3 regions of the Streptomyces sp. NPDC090077 genome follow, and region 1 is predicted to be linked to each of the others. Evidence: riboswitches for the same ligand, from Rfam matches in the RefSeq annotation. Region 1 holds a riboswitch; each other region holds the start of a gene.
The links. Region 1 has a riboswitch for cyclic di-AMP ahead of ACIPW5_RS07510 (M23 family metallopeptidase). Riboswitches for the same ligand answer to the same signal wherever they lie in the genome.
Positions count from the first base shown of each region.

Region 2: it holds a riboswitch for cyclic di-AMP, as region 1 does, so the genes downstream of both, ACIPW5_RS03915 (peptidoglycan DD-metalloendopeptidase family protein) here and ACIPW5_RS07510 (M23 family metallopeptidase) in region 1, are expected to answer to the same signal.
Region 3: it holds a riboswitch for cyclic di-AMP, as region 1 does, so the genes downstream of both, ACIPW5_RS12740 (transglycosylase family protein) here and ACIPW5_RS07510 (M23 family metallopeptidase) in region 1, are expected to answer to the same signal.

Region 1 is NZ_JBIVEG010000003.1:121,173-127,713, forward strand. Features, by position in the region: gene ACIPW5_RS07500 (M16 family metallopeptidase) at 1-1,236, shown strand, start outside; gene ACIPW5_RS07505 (M16 family metallopeptidase) at 1,257-2,624, shown strand; cyclic di-AMP (ydaO/yuaA leader) riboswitch at 2,843-3,002, shown strand; gene ACIPW5_RS07510 (M23 family metallopeptidase) at 3,015-3,818, shown strand; gene ACIPW5_RS07515 (GntR family transcriptional regulator) at 3,976-4,641, shown strand; gene ACIPW5_RS07520 (HPr family phosphocarrier protein) at 4,832-5,113, opposite strand; gene ACIPW5_RS07525 (GNAT family N-acetyltransferase) at 5,324-6,541, shown strand, end outside.
Region 2 is NZ_JBIVEG010000001.1:883,752-890,292, forward strand. Features, by position in the region: gene ACIPW5_RS03900 (sporulation-delaying protein SdpB family protein) at 1-276, shown strand, start outside; gene ACIPW5_RS03905 (MBL fold metallo-hydrolase) at 375-1,568, opposite strand; gene ACIPW5_RS03910 (SGNH/GDSL hydrolase family protein) at 1,727-2,512, opposite strand; gene ACIPW5_RS03915 (peptidoglycan DD-metalloendopeptidase family protein) at 2,676-3,683, opposite strand; cyclic di-AMP (ydaO/yuaA leader) riboswitch at 3,688-3,889, opposite strand; gene ACIPW5_RS03920 (tyrosine-protein phosphatase) at 4,168-4,989, shown strand; gene ACIPW5_RS03925 (aspartate aminotransferase family protein) at 5,042-6,445, opposite strand; gene hpnH (adenosyl-hopene transferase HpnH) at 6,442-6,541, opposite strand, start outside.
Region 3 is NZ_JBIVEG010000006.1:64,042-70,582, forward strand. Features, by position in the region: gene eno (phosphopyruvate hydratase) at 1-1,264, opposite strand, end outside; gene ACIPW5_RS12740 (transglycosylase family protein) at 1,581-2,321, opposite strand; cyclic di-AMP (ydaO/yuaA leader) riboswitch at 2,324-2,498, opposite strand; gene ACIPW5_RS12745 (transglycosylase family protein) at 2,774-3,814, opposite strand; gene ACIPW5_RS12750 (cytochrome P450) at 3,942-5,216, opposite strand; gene ACIPW5_RS12755 (globin domain-containing protein) at 5,366-6,538, shown strand.

The sequences.
Region 1 (6,541 bases):
GTCTGCCTCTGGTACGACGTCGGCTCGCGCCACGAAGTCAAGGGGCGGACCGGTCTGGCTCACCTCTTCGAGCACCTGATGTTCCAGGGTTCGGCGAGCGTACCGGGCAACGGGCACTTCGAGCTCGTCCAGGGCGCCGGCGGTTCCCTGAACGGCACCACCAGCTTCGAGCGCACCAACTACTTCGAGACGATGCCGGCGCACCAGCTGGAGCTCGCCCTGTGGCTGGAGGCGGACCGCATGGGTTCGCTGCTGGCCGCCCTGGACGACGAGTCCATGGAGAACCAGCGCGACGTGGTCAAGAACGAGCGCCGCCAGCGCTACGACAACGTCCCGTACGGCACCGCGTTCGAGAAGCTGACCGCCCTCGCCTACCCGGAGGGCCACCCGTACCACCACACCCCGATCGGCTCCATGGCCGACCTGGACGCCGCCTCCCTGGAGGACGCGCGCAACTTCTTCCGTACGTACTACGCGCCCAACAACGCCGTGCTGTCGGTCGTGGGCGACATCGACCCGGAGCGGACCCTCGCCTGGATCGAGAAGTACTTCGGCACCATCCCGGCGCACGACGGCAAGCAGCCGCCGCGCGACGGCTCGCTCCCCGAGATCATGGGCGGGCAGCTGCGCGAGGAGATCGTCGAGGAGGTGCCGGCGCGTGCGCTGATGGCCGCCTACCGGCTGCCGCACGACGGCACCCGCGAATGCGACGCCGCCGACGTGGCGCTGACCGTGCTGGGCGGCGGCGAGTCCTCCCGCCTGCACAACCGCCTGGTGCGCCGCGACCAGACGGCCGTGGCCGCCGGGTTCGGCATGCTGCGCCTGGCGGGCGCGCCGTCGCTGGGCTGGCTGGACGTCAAGACCTCCAGCGGCGTCGAGGTGCCCGCCATCGAGGCGGCCGTCGACGAGGAGCTCGCGCGGTTCGCCGCCGAGGGCCCGACGGCCGAGGAGATGGAGCGCGCGCAGGCGCAGCTGGAGCGCGAGTGGCTGGACCGGCTCGGCACCGTGGCCGGCCGCGCCGACGAACTGTGCCGCTTCGCGGTGCTGTTCGGCGACCCCCAGCTCGCCCTGACCGCCGTCCAGCGGGTGCTGGACGTCACCGCCGAGGAGGTGCAGGCCGTGGCCGCGGCCAGGCTGCGCCCCGACAACCGGGCGGTGCTGGTCTACGAGCCGCTGGGCGGCGCCGAGGGCCAGGAGACCGAGCAGCACGACGAGAACGAGGGGGCGGAGCAGTGAGCGACACCGCAGCCGTCACGATGACCTTCCACCCGCGGCCGCAGGCCGGCGAGGCGAAGCCGTGGGCCTTCCCGGCCCCGGAGCGCTCCACGCTCCCCAACGGCCTGACCCTGCTGCGCTGCCACCGCCCCGGCCAGCAGGTGGTGGCGGTCGAGGTGAACCTCGCGGCGCCGCTGGACGCCGAGCCCGAGGGCCTCGACGGGGTGGCCACCATCATGGCCCGCGCCCTGTCGGAGGGCACCGACAAGCACTCCGCCGAGGAGTTCGCCGCCGAGCTGGAGCGCTGCGGCGCCACGCTCGACGCCCACGCCGACCACCCCGGCCTGCGGGTCTCCCTGGAGGTCCCGGCCTCCCGGCTGCCCAAGGCGCTCTCCCTGCTCGCCGAGGCCCTGGGCGCGCCCGCCTTCGCCGACGGCGAGGTCGACCGCCTGGTGCGCAACCGGCTCGACGAGATCCCGCACGAGCTGGCCAACCCGCAGCGCCGCGCCGCCAAGGAACTCTCCAAGGAGCTGTTCCCGGCCGGCCTGCGCATCTCCCGCCCGCGCCAGGGCACCGAGGAGACGGTCGCGCGGATCGACTCCGGGGCCGTACGCGCCTTCTACGAGGCCCACGTACGCCCCTCCACCGCCACCGCGGTGGTCGTCGGCGACCTGACCGGCATCGACCTGGACGCCCTGCTGGCAGACACCCTGGGCGCCTGGACCGGCGACACCGCCCCGCCCCGCCCCGTCCAGCCGGTGACGGCCGACGACACGGGCCGCGTGGTCATCGTGGACCGGCCCGGAGCCGTCCAGACGCAGCTGCTGATCGGCCGGATCGGGCCGGACCGGCACGACATCGTCTGGGCCCCGCAGGTGCTCGGCACCTACTGCCTCGGCGGCACCCTCACCTCCCGTCTGGACAAGGTGCTGCGCGAGGAGAAGGGCTACACCTACGGAGTGCGCGCCTTCGGGCAGGTGCTGCGCTCGACCGCCGACGGCAAGGGCGCCTCGATGCTCGCCATCAGCGGTTCGGTGGACACCCCCAACACGGGTCCGGCGCTGGAGGACCTGTGGAAGGTGCTGCGCACCCTCGCGGAGGGCGGACTGACCGACGCCGAGCGGGACGTGGCGGTGCAGAACCTGGTGGGCGTGGCCCCGCTGAAGTTCGAGACGGCGGCCTCCGTCGCCGGCACGCTCGCCGACCAGGTCGAGCAGGAGCTGCCGGACGACTACCAGGCGCGGCTGTACGCGCGGCTGGCCGACACCGGTACGGCGGAGGCCACTTCGGCCGTCGTGAACGCCTTCCCGGTGGACCGTCTGGTCACCATCCTGGTGGGCGACGCCGCGCAGATCGAGGAGCCCGTCCTGGCCCTCGGGATCGGTGAGGTCACCGTCGTCTCCAACTGAGCGGCGCGAGGCCCGAGACGGGGCGTGACCCGGCCCGTTTCCAGGGGGCTCCGGTGGAACATCCACCGGAGCCCCCTTTGTCCGTTTAGTGGAGTGGTTGCATGTATGCGGTGTGGCGTACGCAACAAAACCGCTCGTGTGTTTGGCGATTGACTGATGATCCGCCTAGCGTCGGCCGTGCTGTTCGTCAGTTGCACCCGCCGCACCCCCGCGGCACCGGACAGCGATCGCCGAGTCCCCGTCAGGCGCGAGCCTGGGGAGCCGGGGACCCACATGTGTCCCTGGGGTGAATCGGACCCCCTCGCAAGAGGAGGCCCGTAGGAGACCTTCCTGCTCCGAACCCGTCAGCTAACCCGGTAGGCGAGAGGGAAGGAAAGGATCACCCCCTTCATGGCGTTTGGCAGTCGTGCCGCCGGTTCTGGTAAGCACCGTGGTTCCAGCCGTCTGAGCCGCAAGACCGCCGGTTTCGCCGGCGTCGCCGCCCTCGCCACCACGGGCGTGGTCGGCACCCTGGCCGCTCCGGCCTTCGCGGCGGACAACAGCAACGCTCCGTCCATGGAGGACACCGGTCAGAACGCGATCGTCGTCGCCGACGGTCTGCAGGACGACATCGAGGTCCAGGCCGCGACCCAGCAGAGCGCCGCCGAGGCCGTCGCCGCGCAGGCGCAGGCCGAGGCCGAGGCGAAGACGCGGGCCGCCGAGGCCAAGCGCACCGCCGAGGCCAAGGAGAAGGCCGACCGCGAGGCCGCCGAGAAGGCCGCCAAGGAAGAGGCCCGCAAGCGCCTCAACACCTTCGTCGCCCCGGTCGACGGCTCCTACGTCAGCACCCAGTACGGCGCCGGCGGCGGCATGTGGTCCTCCGGTAGCCACACGGGCATCGACTTCCACGCCGACGAGGGCAGCATCGTCCACGCCGTGGGCGCGGGCACCGTCGTCGAGGCCGGCTGGGGCGGCGCGTACGGCAACAACGTCGTGATCCGCCACAACGACGGTACCTACACCCAGTACGGGCACCTGCTCTCGCTGAGCGTCTCCGCCGGTCAGACGGTGGGCGCGGGCCAGCAGATCGGCCTGTCGGGCTCCACCGGCAACTCCAGCGGTCCGCACCTGCACTTCGAGGCCCGCACCGGCGCCACGTACGGCACGGACATCAACCCGCTGACGTACCTGCGCAACCACGGCGTGGGCATCTGACCCGCACGCACACAGCGCGCTTCACCGAAGAAGGCCCCGGCTCACAGAGCCGGGGCCTTCTTCGTGTTTTCGGCCCTGCTCGGAAATTTATCGCGTGTTGCAATAGAGTCGCAGCACGGCCACGATAAACCGAACCGAAACCAGCGGAGGTCCGGCCTTGCGTATTCCGGCGCACGCGGTGTGCACAGCGATTCGCGACGATATCGTCTCCGGATTCTTCGGGCCGGGCGGCCGGCTGACGGAGGAGGTGCTCGCCCGCCGCTACGGGGTCTCGCGCGTCCCGGTGCGGGAGGCGCTGCGGACCCTGGAGTCCGAGGGCTTCGTCACCACGCGGCGGCACGCGGGCGCCTGCGTGGCGGAACCGACCGAGCAGGAGGCCGCCGACCTCCTGGAGCTGCGGACGCTGCTGGAGCCGCTCGCCGCCTCCCGGGCCGCCCGCCGGCGCACCGACGGCCACCTGAAGGTGCTGCGCGGACTGGTCAGGCTGGGCCGGGAGCGGGCCGGGCGGGCCCAGGGGGAGGACCTGCGCTCCCTGGGGGCCTGGTTCCACGAGACGCTGTCCCAGGCCTCGGCGAGCCCGGGGCTGATCGCCCTGCTGACCCAGACCCGGCACAAGATCGCCTGGATGTACCTGGTCGATCCCCCCGCGCAGCCCGAGGAGTGCTGGGCCGAGCACGCCGCGATCGTGGACGCCGTCGCCCGCGGGGACGCGGAGCGGGCCAGGGCCCTGACCGCGTTGCACGCGCAGCGGTCGGCCGGGGCGCACCGGCCGAGGGTGAGGAATCCGCAACCTGCCGTAAACACGGCGAGCGCCCGGAATTAACAGGTCCCGTATACAACGGAGGGATATCCGGGGGATCCCGGGTGTCGAAGGAATTCCCTTCCTCTTTTATGCGCCGCCGTGGCCCGATTCCGGTGTGCCGAATGCATGCATTCCCCGGAGGGGAAATAGCGGAAGCCGCAGCCCCCGGGGTGGTGGGGACTGCGGCTTCCGGTCTACCGGACCCGAAGGGTCAGACGGTCTCGGGGAGCTCCTCGAGACCCTCGGCGACCAGCTTCGCGAGGCGGTCGAGCGCGGCGTCCGCACCCTCGGCGTCGGAAGCCAGGACGATCTCCTCGCCACCCTGGGCGCCCAGGCCCAGGACCGCCAGCATCGACGCGGCGTTGACGGGGTCGCCGCCGGCCTTCGCGATGGTCACCGGAACTCCGGAGGCGGTCGTCGCCCGGACGAAGATCGAGGCGGGACGAGCGTGCAGGCCCTCGGCCCAGCCGACGTTGACGCGGCGCTCTGCCATGGTGATGCCCTTCAGGTTCTACGGGTTGTCTAGACCAGTCTCTCACGCCGTCCGGAATGCTCGGACCGACCTTCGGCCCGTATCCACCGCCGTTCGACCCTCCCCAGCTTGCACCGGTTCGCCCCTGGACGCCGCGTTCGCCGCGCACGCGCCGGGCGGCCCGTCCACCGCACCCGCACACCTGGCCGAACCGCCCCTTAAGGTGGCCCCATGACCACCGCGTCGGACCCCTCGTACCCGGCCCACTGGGAAGCGGACGTCGTGCTGCGCGACGGCGGCACCGCCCGGATCCGCCCCATCACCACCGAGGACGCGGGCCGCCTGGTCAGCTTCTACGAACAGGTCTCGGACGAGTCGAAGTACTACCGCTTCTTCGCGCCCTACCCCCGCCTCTCGGACCGCGACGTCCGCCGCTTCACGCACCACGACTACGTCGACCGGGTCGGCCTGGCCGCGACCATCGGCGGGGAGTTCATCGGCACCGTCCGCTTCGACCGCATCGGCCCCGACGGACGGCCCGCCTCCGCCCCTGCCGACGAGGCCGAGGTCGCCTTCCTCGTCCAGGACGCCCACCAGGGCCGCGGGGTCGCCTCCGCCCTCCTGGAGCACATCGGCGCGGTGGCCCGGGAGCGCGGGATCCGCAGGTTCGCGGCCGAGGTGCTGCCTGCCAACACCAAGATGATCAAGGTGTTCACGGACGTCGGCTACCAGCAGAAGCGCAGCTTCGAGGACGGCTCCGTCCACCTCACCCTCGACCTCGAACCCACCGCCGAGTCCCTCGCCGTCCAGCGCGCCCGCGAACAGCGCGCCGAGGCGCGCTCCGTGCAGCGGCTGCTCGCCCCCGGCTCCGTCGCGGTGGTCGGCGCCAGCCGCTCCGGCGCCGGCGTGGGCGCCACCGCCCTGCGCAACCTGCGTGACGGGGGTTTCCGCGGACACCTCTACGCCGTCAACGAGGCCCGCGCCCCCGGCATGGAGGGCGACCTCCTCGAAGGCGTACGGGCCTACCGCGGCCTCGCCGACATCGGCGCCCCCGTCGACCTCGCCGTGATCGCCGTCCCCGCGGACCGGGTCCCCGACGCCGTGGCCGCCTGCGGTGAGCACGGGGTGCAGGGGCTGGTGGTCCTGTCCGCCGGATACGGCGAGAGCGGCCCGGCCGGACTGGCCCGCCAGCGGGAACTGGTACGCCAGGTCCGCTCGTACGGGATGCGGCTCATCGGGCCCAACGCCTTCGGGGTGATCAACACCGCCCCCGAGGTGGAGCTGAACGCCTGCCTCGCCCCGGCCCCCGCCTCCGCCTCCGCGCGCGGCCGGATCGGCCTGTTCACCCAGTCCGGGGCGATCGGCATCGCCCTGCTCTCCGCCCTGCTGCGGCGCGGCGAGGGGCTGTCGTCCTTCGTCTCGGCCGGTAACCGGGCCGACGTCTCCGGC
Region 2 (6,541 bases), on a different contig from region 1:
GTCGCCCTGCTGACCACCTGGGGGACGGTCCTCGCGGAATCCGTGATCGCGCTGTTCCTGCTGCGCAGGGGGTCCCGGCAGGTGGTGGCCGCGGTTATCAGCGGGGCCCTGCACGTGCTGATCATCGTTCAGATCGGCATCGTGTCCTTCGGGTTCATCATGATCGGCGCGGTGCTGTGCGCGGCCTCGCGCGGCATCGACGCGTACGCCCCGCGCCTGCGCGGCCGACTCCCACGCCGGCTCCCGCCCGCCTTGGCCGTCCGACCCCGGCCGTGATCAGCCCACCCCCGGCCGTCGTGCGCACCTTCCGCGTGCCCACGACGGCCGGGGGCGTACCCGTCACACCCGTCGTACCCGTCGCACCCGTCCTCGCGTCACCGCTCCCCGGCGAGGTCCAGGTCTCCGGCCCGGGGCTCGCTCGGTGCGGGTTCCGCGGGCCGCGCCGTGCGCCACGGGTGGGTGATCGGGGTGGAGACCGGACGCCACCAGGGCTCGACCGGCAGCTTGCCGGCGGGCTCGAACGGCTCCCCCGGGCGCGGGGCGGCGATGCGCTGGCCCGCGCCGCGGGCGGCGTCGAGGGTCCACTCGGCGGGCTCGGCCCAGGCGTGGAAGGCCAGGTTGAAGGTGCCCCAGTGGATCGGCATCAGCGTGCCGGACGGCTCCCCGCCCTGGAGGTCGAGGTGGGCCCGCACGCCCTCCTCGGGGGTCATGTGGATGTCGGGCCAGTACTCCGAGTACGCGCCGATCTGGATCATCGTGGCGTCGAACGGCCCGTGCTCCGCCCCGATCTCCTTGAAGCCCGGGAAGTAGCCGGTGTCCCCGCTGTGGAAGATCCGGTGCTCGCCACTGCTCACCACCCAGGAGGCCCACAGGGTGAACTGCTGGTTGCGCAGGCCGCGGCCGCAGAAGTGCCGGGCGGGGGTGGCGGTGAGGGTGAGTCCCGCGACCTCGGTGGCCTCGTTCCAGTCGAGCTCGCGCAGCCGGTCCGGGGAGACCCCCCAGCGCTCCAGGTGCGCGCCGACGCCGAGCGGCACGGCGAAGACCGTGTCCGTGCCGGCCAGGGCCTTGATGGTGGGGAGGTCGAGGTGGTCGTAGTGGTCGTGGGAGATCACGACGACGTCGACGGCGCCCAGCGAGGCCAGCGGCACGGGAACCGGGTGGAGCCGCTTGGGCCCGGCGAAGGGGAAGGGGGAGCACCGGTCGCCCCACACGGGGTCGAAGAGCACCCGGCGGCCGTCGATCTCCGCGAGCACGGTGGAGTGGCCCATCCAGGTCAGGCGCAGCCCGCTCGCCGGCGGCTTGGCCAGGTCGGCGAGGGTGGTCGGGTGCACGGGGATGGGCGCCGCGGGGCTGCGCCGGGTCCGCTGCTCCTTGTGGAAGTAGATCTTGGCGAACTCCGCCATCGATCCGGAAGGCCTGGTCCGGGCCCCGACCGGGTTCTGGAAGACCCCGTCGGCGAAGTTCGGCGAGCGCAGGATCCGCTCCAGCCGCGCGCCGGAGGGGTCCGCGCCGAAGGCTTCGGGCCGCAGGGCGCGCAGCCGGGGACGCAGGGGAAGGGAGCCGGTCAAGGCGCCTCCTGAGAAGGTGCAGGATGGGACGGTCGTACGTCTGCTACGACCATCCCAACGCACACCGGCCCCGGAGGATTCCGCCGCGCGGTGTCCGGTCCGCCGTCGCGGCCGTCACACCGTCCGTCCGCCCCCGTCCCCCGGCCCCCGTCCTCGGGCTACAGCGGCAGCAGGTCCGGGCGCTTGGCCTCGACGTGGTCGCCGGAGGACTCGCCGCGCAGCCGGCGGCCGATCCACGGCACGAGGTGCTCGCGCGCCCAGTGGATGTTGTCGCGGGTCACGTCCACCGAGCCGCGCGGCGGGACGGGCGGCCACGGCTGGTCCGGGTCGGCCGGCACCTCGTAGCCGAGGACCTGGGCGGCGCGCAGCGCGACGCGGGTGTGGCCCTCGGGCGAGAGGTGGAGCCGGTCGCCGTCCCAGGCCCGGCGGTCCTGGACGGTCTTCAGGGACCAGAGGTCGAGGACGGGGCAGTCGTAGCGGTCGGCGATGGCGCGGACGTGGACGTTGTACGTCGCGATCTTGCCCCGCAGGTGCTTGAGGACCGGTACGCCCCGGGTGTCGAAGCCGGTCGTGATCATGACGAGGCCCACGGAGGCCTTGAGGTCGGCGAGGGCCGCCTCGAACCGCTCCGCGACGTCGTCCGGGTCGCTGCCGGGGCGGATGATGTCGTTGCCGCCCGCGCAGAAGGTGACGAGGTCGGGTGCGAGTTCCTTGGCTCTCGGAACCTGGTCGGCCACGATCTGGTCGAGGACTTTGCCCCGCACGGCCAGATTCGCGTACCGGAAGTCGTGCTCGTCGCGCCGGTCGGCCAGGAGTACGGCGAGCCGGTCCGCCCAGCCGAGATAGGAATCCCCGGGTCCCGGGTCCCCCACGCCTTCGGTGAAGCTGTCCCCGATCGCCGCGTACGAGCCGATGGTCTTCAGTGTCGTCTTCGTCGCTGCCACAGGACGACATCCTTCACCTTGGCAACCAACCTACGCCAACGTAATGAGGGGTTGACGGGCCGTGATCTATACCACGCGGGGGATAAGGAATAAGTACACGTGGGGCCGGGACCCCCCTCGGGTCCCGGCCCCACGCGCGTTCTCGTGCCGACGGCGGGTGCCGTCAGATGCTCACGCCCTTGGAGCGGAGGTAGCCGAGCGGGTCGATGTCCGAGCCGTAGGACGGGCCCGTGCGGATCTCGAAGTGGAGGTGGGGGCCGGTCACGTTGCCGGTCGCGCCGGACAGCCCGATGGTCTGGCCGCCGGTGACGCTCTGGCCCGCCGAGACGGAGAGCGAGGAGAGGTGGCCGTACTGGGAGTACTTGCCGTCGGCGTGCTTGATGACGACCTCGTTGCCGTACGCGCCGCCCCAGCCTGCGGAAACCACGGTACCCGCGCCGACGGCCCGGACGGTGGTGCCGGTGCCCGCGATGAAGTCGACGCCGGTGTGGTAGCCGGAGGACCACATGGCGCCGCTGACCCGGTACTGGGTGGAGACGCCGCCGGCGACGGGGGAGGTGAACCCGGACGCGGTGGCGGGCGCGGCGGGGGCGGCGGCCTTCTCGCTCTTGGCGGCGGCGCCGGAGCCCTGGGCGGCCGCACCGCCGGAGCTGCGGGCGGCCTTGGCGGCGGCGCCCTTCCCGGTGCTCTTCGGGGCCTGGGCCTTGCCGCCCAGCCCCTCGGAGGCGGCCGGAGCACCGCTGGAGGATTCCTCGGCCGGGGCCGCAGGAGCCTTCGCGGCGGGGGCCGCACCCTGGCCGCCGAGGGTCAGCTTCAGGCCCGGGTGGATGAGGGACGGGTCGGTGCCGACGGCCTCGCGGTTGTCGGCGTACAGCTGCTCCCAGCCGCCGTCGAGGTGGCGCTCGGCGGCGATCTTGGAGAGGTAGTCGCCCGGCACGACCGTGTAGACGGTGGTCGCGGCGGCCTCGGGCGCGGCGGCGGGGGCCGCGGCGAGCGGGGCCTGCGCGCTCTGCGCCGGCGCGGACGTCGCCGGGGCGGCGGCCGGGGCGGCGTTGGCGCCGGCGGCACCCATCAGCGGGAGCGCGAGGGCCGCTCCGCCGGTCCCGGCGACGGCGAAGCCGCGGGATATCGAACGGGACTTCGGACGGCGGTGCTTACCCTTTCCGGGCATGGCGAATTCCTCTCCGTCGCCTGCGAGGTGAGCTGTCGGGTTCGGACTGGAGATGTCCGGCCGTACGTGCGGAGCACGGTTCGGCTTCACCCCTAGCTGCGCCGGAAACGCTCCGGAGCAGCGGCCTACCTGGTTCCCCCGCTCCTGCCGCGCGCGATGGTCGGGTGCGGTTCCCGGGCGGCGGCAGGATTAGGCGGTCCACCCGGATCGATCGCGAAGGTAATCGAGCGGGGCGCCGGGCAACAAGCCGCGAATTCCCTGACGGATTCGCAGATATGGGGGATCAATGGAATTCCGGTCACCCTGCGTCCATTCCGCACCATCAACAACCGCCCCCACAAGGCAATTCGGTTCTCGCGATCAGGCACGCACGGTCACCGTATGATCTGGCTCACGGGGACCGGCCCGATCTCGCCTCCACCTATGGCAAGTTGTTCTCAACCAGACCAATTCGGACACCATGGACCTACGCGGAGGAGTACACGTGACCCAGCAGATACCCCAGCCCCTTCCGGGTGCACCCGAACCCGGCGCGGGGCTGACCGGAGTGCGCAACTTCCGTGACGTGGGCGGGTTGCCGACCCGGGACGGACGACGGGTCAGGCCGGGACGACTGTTCCGAAGCGGACATCTGGCGCATGCCACCGAAACCGACGCAGAGTTCCTCGCGTCGCTGGGCCTGCACACCGTCTTCGACTTCCGCAACGGAGCCGATCAGGCCCTGGAGGGCCCGGACGTCGAACTTCCGGGTGTACGCAACGTGAACATCCCGCTGACGGATCCGGCCGACGGGCGCGACTTCTGGAAGATGGTCCGCGACGGCGAGCTCGACCAGCTCCGCGGCCTCCTCGGGGAGGGCCGGGCCGCCGCCCGCATGAGGGACTCGTACCGCACGATCATCCGCACCCGGACCGCCGAACACAGCCGCGTCGTGCACGCGCTCGCGCTGGACAGCGTGCCGGCGCTGATGCACTGCGCCGCCGGCAAGGACCGCGCCGGACTGTCGGTCGCGGTGACCCTGCTCGCGCTGGGCGTGGAGCGGGAGGCGATCGTGGCGGACTACCTGGAGTCCAACGCCCCGCACAACCGCTACCGGGTGCGCCGGGGCAGCGACGCGCCCGAGTCCCGCTCCCCCGAGGTGATGGAGCTGCTGGCGCCGCTGTTCGACGCCCGCGCGGAGTACCTGCTCGCGGCCTTCGCGGTCATCGACGAGCAGTGGGGCGGCGTGCAGCGCTACCTCGCCGAGGGGCTCGCGCTCGCACCCGAATCCCTGGACCGGCTGCGGGACAGGCTCCTGGAGGGCTGACCCCGGACGGCCGGAGGGGGCCCGGACGGGCCCCCTCCGGCACCGCCGCGCCTCAGCGGTTGCCGACCGCCTGCTTCACCAGGGTCCGGCCGAAGTCCCACATCAGGCCGCCCCCGCCGTGCGCCTCGTCCATGACCTCCCGGAAGGCCCCGACGAACCGCTCCACGTCCGCCTCGTCCACGATGAGCGGCGGGATGAGCTTGATGACCTCCAGGTGGTCCCCGGAGACCTGGGTGAGGATCCGGTGCCTGCGCAGCAGCGGCACCACGACCATCTGGGCGAACAGCCCCTTGCGGGCCGCCTGGAGCATCGCCCACCGGCTGCGCAGCCCCAGCGAGGTGGGCCTGCCGAACTCGATGCCGATCATCAGTCCGCGTCCGCGCACCTCGTGCAGCAGCTCGTACCGGTCCACGAGCGCGGCCAGGCGTCCGCGCAGCAGGTCGCCCATGGCCCGGGCGTTGGCCACCACCTGCTCGTCCTCCATGACGGACAGCACGGCCAGCCCGGCCGCCATCGCCTGGGCGTTGGAACCGAAGCTGGCGGAGTGCACCAGCACCCGGTCCATGGACGAGTACACCTTCTGGAAGATCCAGTCCTTGCCCAGGGTGGCGCCGACGGGGACGTACCCGCCGGAGAGCGCCTTCGCCACGCAGACCAGGTCCGGCTCCACGCCCGGCTCGTGCTGGTACGCGTAGAAGTCCCCGGTCCGTCCGAGGCCGGTCTGCACCTCGTCGGCGATCAGGAGGGCCTTGTGCCGGTGCAGCAGTTCCTGCGCGGCCCGCAGGAACCCTGGCGGGGCCGCGTGCACCCCCTTGCCCTGGACCGGCTCCACCACGAAGGCGGCCACGTCCCCGCGCGCGAGCTCCCGCTCCAGGGCCGTCAGGTCCCCGAGCGCGATCTTCGTGTCGGGCAGCAGCGGGCCGAACCCGTCGCGGAAGCCGCCTTCGCCGTTGACGGACAGCGAGCCGGTGGTCAGCCCGTGGAAGGCGTGGTCGCAGTAGAGGATCCTGGGCCGCCCGGTGGCGCAGCGGGCGAACTTCAGGGCGGTCTCCACCGCCTCGGTGCCGCTGTTGCCGAAGAAGACCCGGTCGAGGTGCGGGCTGTAGGACAGCAGCTTCTCGGCCAGCAGTCCGGGCAGCGGCTGGCAGTCGAAGCGGGTCAGGTCGGCGAGCTGGGCGTCCAGGACGTCGTGCAGGGCCCGGCGCACCACGGGGTGGTGCCGGCCGAGGCCCATCACCCCGAACCCGGCCAGCATGTCGAGGTAGTCGTTGCCCTCGGCGTCCCAGAAGTGGGCGCCCTCGGCCCGCTCGTAGACCTTGTCGAAGCCGATGGTGTGCAGCATGCGGGGCAGCTGGTGGTTGAGGTGACGGGCGTGCAGCTCGTAGCGCTCCCCGCCGCGCTCGGCGAGCAGCGCGGCGAGGTCGAAGCCCCGCCGCGCCCCCTGTCCCCCGGTCATGCCGACGTGTCCCGGTTGCTCGCGACCGTCTCCCGGGCGGCGCGCAGGGACTCCTTGAGGGAGCCCATGGTGGCGAGGACGGCGGTCGGCTCGTAG
Region 3 (6,541 bases), on a different contig from region 1:
CGCTGCGGCCGGCGTACACGGCGGCGTCGTCGAGGATCTCCTCGATGCGCAGCAGCTGGTTGTACTTGGCGACGCGGTCCGAGCGGGCCGGGGCGCCGGTCTTGATCTGACCGCAGTTCACGGCGACGGCGAGGTCGGCGATGGTGACGTCCTCGGTCTCGCCGGAGCGGTGCGACATCATGCACTTGAAGCCGTTGCGCTGGGCCATCTCGACGGCGTCGAGGGTCTCGGTCAGGGAACCGATCTGGTTCACCTTCACGAGCAGGGCGTTCGCGGAGCCCTCCTCGATGCCGCGGGCGAGGCGCTCGGGGTTGGTGACGAAGAGGTCGTCGCCGACGATCTGGACCTTGGCGCCCAGGCGGTCGGTGATGGTCTTCCAGCCGGCCCAGTCGTCCTCGAAGAGCGGGTCCTCGATGGAGACGAGCGGGTACGCCTCGACGAGCTCGGCGTAGTAGTCGGTCATCTCGGCGGCCGAGCGGGACTGGCCCTCGAACTCGTACTTGCCGTCCTTGTAGAACTCGGACGCGGCGACGTCGAGCGCGAGCGCGATGTCCTTGCCCGGGGTGTAGCCGGCCTGCTTGATGGCCTCGATGATGAGGTCGAGCGCGGCGCGGTTGGACTCCAGGTTCGGGGCGAAGCCGCCCTCGTCGCCCAGGCCGGTGGAGAGGCCCTTGGTGTGCAGGACCTTCTTGAGGGTGTGGTAGACCTCGGCACCCCAGCGCAGCGCCTCGGAGAAGGACTCCGCGCCGATCGGGGCGATCATGAACTCCTGGATGTCGACGTTGGAGTCGGCGTGCGACCCACCGTTGAGGATGTTCATCATCGGAACGGGCAGCAGGTGCGCGTTCGGGCCGCCGAGGTAGCGGAACAGCGGCAGGTCCGAGGCCTCGGAGGCGGCGTGCGCGACGGCGAGGGAGACGCCGAGGATGGCGTTGGCGCCGAGCGAGCCCTTGTTGTCGGTGGCGTCGAGGTCGAACATCGCCTGGTCGATCAGGCGCTGCTCGGTGGCGTCGTAGCCGACGAGCTCCGGCCCGATCTGCTCGATGACGGCGAGGACGGCCTTCTCCACGCCCTTGCCCATGTAACGGTTGGGGTCACCGTCACGGAGCTCGATGGCCTCGAAGGCACCGGTGGAGGCGCCGGACGGAACGGCAGCACGGCCGGTGCTGCCGTCGTCGAGGCCCACCTCGACCTCGACCGTGGGGTTGCCTCGGGAGTCCAGGATTTCCCGGGCTACGACGACGTCGATGGACGGCACGAGCATCTCCTTCTGGGATGTGACGCTGGGTGTGCGGTGGCGTGTGGGCCGTGGGACGGCCCTGCCGACTAGAGCCTAACCGGCTCCGGGCAGTGGGCTGCCCGACCGCCCGGGTCCTGGGACGAAAAAGGGGCCGAATACCCGCCTTCCGGGACATAGGGCCCTTGAATTCCCCGGCTCCCTGGGAGAGGAGATGCCGGAAGCCGGTCGTCCGGTTCCGGAATGCGGGGACCCGCGGACGACACGCCGCCGCCCGGCGCGTGGGGGGATACGCGCCGGGCGGCGGGGATGCTGCGGGGTGCCGCGAGTGTTACGCGGAGGTTCAGCCGAGCTTCAGCTTCTGGCCGGGGTAGATCAGGTCGGCGTCGGACACGGTGTCCTTGTTCAGCTCGAAGAGCTTCTCCCAGCCGCCCTTGACCTTGTTGGCGTCGGCGATGGTGCCGAGGGTGTCGCCTTCCTTGACCGTGTAGGAGCCGGTCGCCGGGGTGCCGGTCGACGGCTTCGACGGGGTCCAGTTGCCCGAGCCGGAGCCGGAGCCCTTGGTCTCGGTCTCGGTCTCGGTCTTCGGCGTGGACGGCTTGGCCGGAGCGGGCTTCGCCGGGGCCGGCTTGGCCGGAGCGGGCTTGGCCGGGGCCGGCTTGGTCTCGGGCTTCGGCTTGGCCGGGGTGGTCGAACCGCCGCCGTTGTACGAGGAGTTGGACAGGCCGACGCCGCAGTGCGGCCAGGCGCCCTTGCCCTGGCCCTTGAGGACCTTCTCGGCGATGGCTATCTGCTGGCCCTTGGTGGCCTGGTTGGCCTGCGAGGCGTACGCCTTGCCGCCGTACGCGGCCCACGTGGAGGACGAGAACTGCAGGCCGCCGTAGTAGCCGTTGCCCGTGTTGATGGACCAGTTGCCGCCGGACTCGCAGGCGGCGACCTTGTCCCACTCGGCCGCGGTGGCGGCGCTGGCGGTACCGGCGGCCATCAGCGGGGCCGCGACGGCGACACCGGCGACACCGGCGAGCGTGACGATGCGGACGGCCTTGGAGCCGCGGCGGTGCTTGCCCTTGCCGGAAAGCAGCATGGAGTTCTCCTCACCGACGCCTTCGAGGTGAGCTGTCGGGTTCGGGCGGATGAGTTGCCCGGTCACGCGGATTGCGGCGCGTGTCTTCACCCCTAGCCGGTACGCGGACCGTCTCTCAACGGCCTTTCCCGGCGCCTACCTTGGTTCCCCCGCTCCTGCCTTCGGCGCTTGCGCGACGACTGTTCCCTCCGTCCGCCGGCAGGATTCGGCGATGCGGTCGAAGGAGCCCGCGGTGGCGAGCGATTCAGAAGGTAGACAGGTCTCTCCCCGATGTTCAACGTGCGATTTTGGGGAGAAACCGGCCTACTTGCCACTCTCGGAAGCGCGTTTGCGCAGGTGAGAGGGGGGTTTGCAACAGTTCCGGAACGAGACACGCCAGTTGTCCGGAAGAGATGCATGTCTCATTTGGCGATAACGGACATTCAACTCTTAATGGATGTCCGAACTGCCCCCTATTTCTTGGTTAGATCCAGGTTCTGTCCGGGCTTGATGAGGTCCGCGTCCCCACCGATGACCTGCTCGTTGGCCTTGTAGAGCTCGCCCCAACCGCCTTCGACGCCCTTGGCCTTCGCGATGTCCGAAAGGCTGTCGCCCGCCTTCACGGTGTAGACGGGCTGCCCGGCGGGTGCTGACGCCGTGCCAGGTGCCCCCGGCACCTCGACGGCGGCCGGGCCGCGGTGCTTGCCCGAGCCGTCGGTCGCCCCGGCGGACGGGGTGGCCGTCGGGTCGCCCGGGGTGGCCGGGGCGGTGGGCGTGACGCCCGGGGTGGGAGTGGCGCCCGGCGTGGCCGGAGTCGTCGGGGTGGCGCCCGGGGCGGTCGGGGTGCCCGGCGCCGTGGGCGTGGGCGTGCCCGGGGTGGGGGTGGGCGTGCCGGGCGTCGTGGGCTGGACGGTGAAGTCCGGCGCGGGCATGACGGGCAGTCCGCTGGAGGGGCCCAGCGGGTAGTCCGGCAGACCGCTCGGGTTGGACGGGGTGCCCGGCGCCGGGGTCGGGGCCCCGAAGTCGGTGGAGGGCTTGCCCTTGCCCGCGTTCGGCACCGAGTCGTCGGGCCGGGTCGGGGTGGGCGCCACGGGGCCGGGGTTCAGCTTGTCGCCCGGGTCCACCTCGGGCGCGGGGCCCTGCTGGGTCAGCCCGGCCGAGGCGGAGCACAGCGGCCACGCCTGGGGGCCCTGGGAGGCCAGCACCCGCTCGGCGACCGCGATCTGCTGGGAGCGGCTGGCGAGGTCGGGGCGCTCCGCGTACGCGAGGCCGCCGGCGTTGCGCCACTGCTCCAGGGTGAACTGCAGGCCGCCGTAGGCGCCGCTGCCGGAGTTCGCGCTCCAGGTGCCGCCGCTCTCGCAGTCGGCGACCTTGTCCCACGTGGCGGTGTCGGCCGCGTTCGCACCGGTGGCGGCGAGCAGCGGCATGGCCAGCGCGGAGCCGGTGACTCCTGCGGTGACGACGAGCGCGGGTACCTGGCGGGGGCGTCTGTGGCGGCCGTTCCCGGGAAGCATGAGACTGCACCTTTCGCATAACGGCGGGGTAACGGCAGAACCTAGCCGCCTTCGAACGGATGTCACAAGTTCGACGGTGGACCGAGTTGCGGACTGACTTCCGGTCAGTCCCGCTTCGCTCGCGGACTCATTCGTTCGGGACTGTGAAGCGGACGGGGAGGGTGCGCAGGCCCCTCATGATGAGTCCGCCGCGCCAGCGCAGGTCCGTAGGGGGAATCGCAAGTTCCATATCCGGCAGACGCTTCAGCAAAGTTCCGAGCGCCGTCTGCCCTTCGAGACGGGCGAGCGGGGCACCGAGGCAGTAGTGGATCCCGTGGCCGTATCCGAGGTGCTGATTGTCACTCCGGGAGAGGTCCAGGGTGTCCGGGTCGGCGAACCGCTCCGGGTCGCGGTCGGCCGCCGCGAGGACCACCAGCACGGGGTCCCCGGCCGCGATGTCCTGCCCGCCGAGCGTCAGCGGCCGGGTGGCGAACCGCCAGGTGGCGAGCTCCACGGGGCCGTCGTAGCGGAGCAGTTCCTCGACGCCGGTCTCCAGCAGGGCGCTCTCCCCGGCCGCGAGGGAGGCCTGGAGGCGCTCGCGCTGGTCCGGGTTCATGAAGAGGGAGTGGATGCCGTTGCCGATGAGGTTCACGGTCGTCTCGAAGCCGGCGAAGAGCAGGATGAAGGCCATCGCCGTGGCCTCGGCCTCCGTCAGGTGGTCTCCGTGGTCACTCGCCCGGATCAGATCGGAAATGAGGTCATTGCCCAGGTCGTCCCGCTTGCGGTGGATGAGTTCCCCGAGATAGGTGCGCATCTGCTTCACCGAGCGGGCCACCCCGCCGCGCGGACCGCCGCCGTGGCGGATCATCATCCCCGCCCAGTCGCGGAAGTCGTCCTGGTCCTCGCGCGGTACGCCGAGCATCTCGCAGATGGCGTAGATGGGGAGCGGGAACGCGAACTCGTGGATGAGGTCCGCCTCCCCCTTCTCCACGAACTGGTCGATGAGGTGGTCGGTCAGCTCCTGCACCCGCGGGGTGAACTCCGCCACGCGCCGCGGGGTGAACGCCTTCGACACCAGCCGCCGCAGCCGGGTGTGGTCCGGCGGGTCGATGTTCAGCAGGTGCGTCATCAGCTCCGCCTTGCGCTCCCCCGGGATCCCGGTCTTGCCCTTGGCGTGCGCCGGCTCCGCGTGGTGCGCCGGGTTCTTGCTCAGCCGCTGGTCCGCGAGGGCCTGGCGGGCGTCCGCGTACCGGGTCACCAGCCACGCCTCGACCCCGCTGGGGAGCCGGGTGCGGTGCACCGGGGAGTTCTCGCGCAGCCAGGCGTAGGCCGGGTACGGGTCGGTCGCGAACTCCCAGTCGAAGAGCGTCGGCCCCTCGGGACGGGACGGGTCGGGCTGGGCGGCGGAGGTCTGATCGTGCACCCGACGACCGTATCCCGGCCCGCCGCCGGCCATCCCTTATGGCCGCTTCGTCGCGGCTGTCCGTAGATCGGACATCACTTGACGCCGGGTTCTGCGACATTCCTACTTTCGGTTCTGTGGATGTGAGGATCTTGAAAAGCAGTTTCGCGGTGGTGGAGAGAAGGGCCGAGCACTCGGTCAAGTACTTCTACTCCCACCTCTTCTGGCACAACCCCGGGCTCCGCGAACTCTTCCCGGCCTCCGCCGAGGACATGGAACGCCAGCGCGACCGGCTCTTCGCCGCGCTCACCCACGTCGTCGCCCACCTGGAGAGCGGGACCCTCCTCCCCTATCTACGCGACCTCGGACGCGACCACCGCAAGTTCCTCGTCGCCCCCGAGCACTACGCCGCCGTCGGCACCAGCCTGATCGCCGCCCTCGCCCAGACCTCCGGCGACGCCTGGACCCCGGCCGTCGAGAAGGCCTGGTACGAGGCCTACCAGGTCATCGCCGACGCCATGACGGCCGGCGCCGCCGAGAGCGACGAACCCCCCTGGTGGGAGGCCGAGGTGGTGCGCCACCTCCAGTACGGAGAGGACATCGGCGTACTGACCCTCGCACCGCGCACCCCGCTGCCCTACCGGCCCGGCCAGTACGTCAGCGTGAGCAGCGACCGCGTCCCGACCACCTGGCGCACCTACTCCCTCGGCAACGCCCCCCGCCCCGACGGCACCGTCGACCTGCACGTCAGCCGGATCGAGGGCGGCCGGCTCAGCACCGCCCTGGTCCGCGACGTCCTGCCCGGCGAGGTGCTGCGCCTGGGCGCCCCCGGCGGACAGCTCACCCTGCGCCGCGACGACCGCCCCCTCACCCTCATCGCCGCCGGCACCGGCTGGGCACCCGTCCGGGCCCTGCTGGAGGAACTCCTCCAGCGCCCTCCCGATCACGACGTACGCCTCTTCGTGGTCGCCCGGGACGCCGCGTACCTCTACGACCGGCCCCTGATCGACCGGCACGCCGCCGCCTGCCGCTGGCTCGGCGTCACCTACATCACCCCCGCCCCCGGGCAGCACCGCAACCAGGCCACCGACCGGCTGGCGACCGCCCTCGGCAACCGCGCCCTGTGGCGGGAGCAGGACGTCTACCTCAGCGGGCCGGCCCTGTTCGTCGAGGAGACCTCCTTCCTCCTCCGGGAACTCGGAGCCCGTCCCGACCGGCTCTTCCACGACGCCGTCCCCGTCACCGGCTCCCAGCGCACCCGGCCCCTGGGCTTCGGCGAGTGGTTCCTGCACCGCCCGCCCCCGCACTGGCACAACCCCTCGGCCCGCGCCCCGCGCGACTAGGCC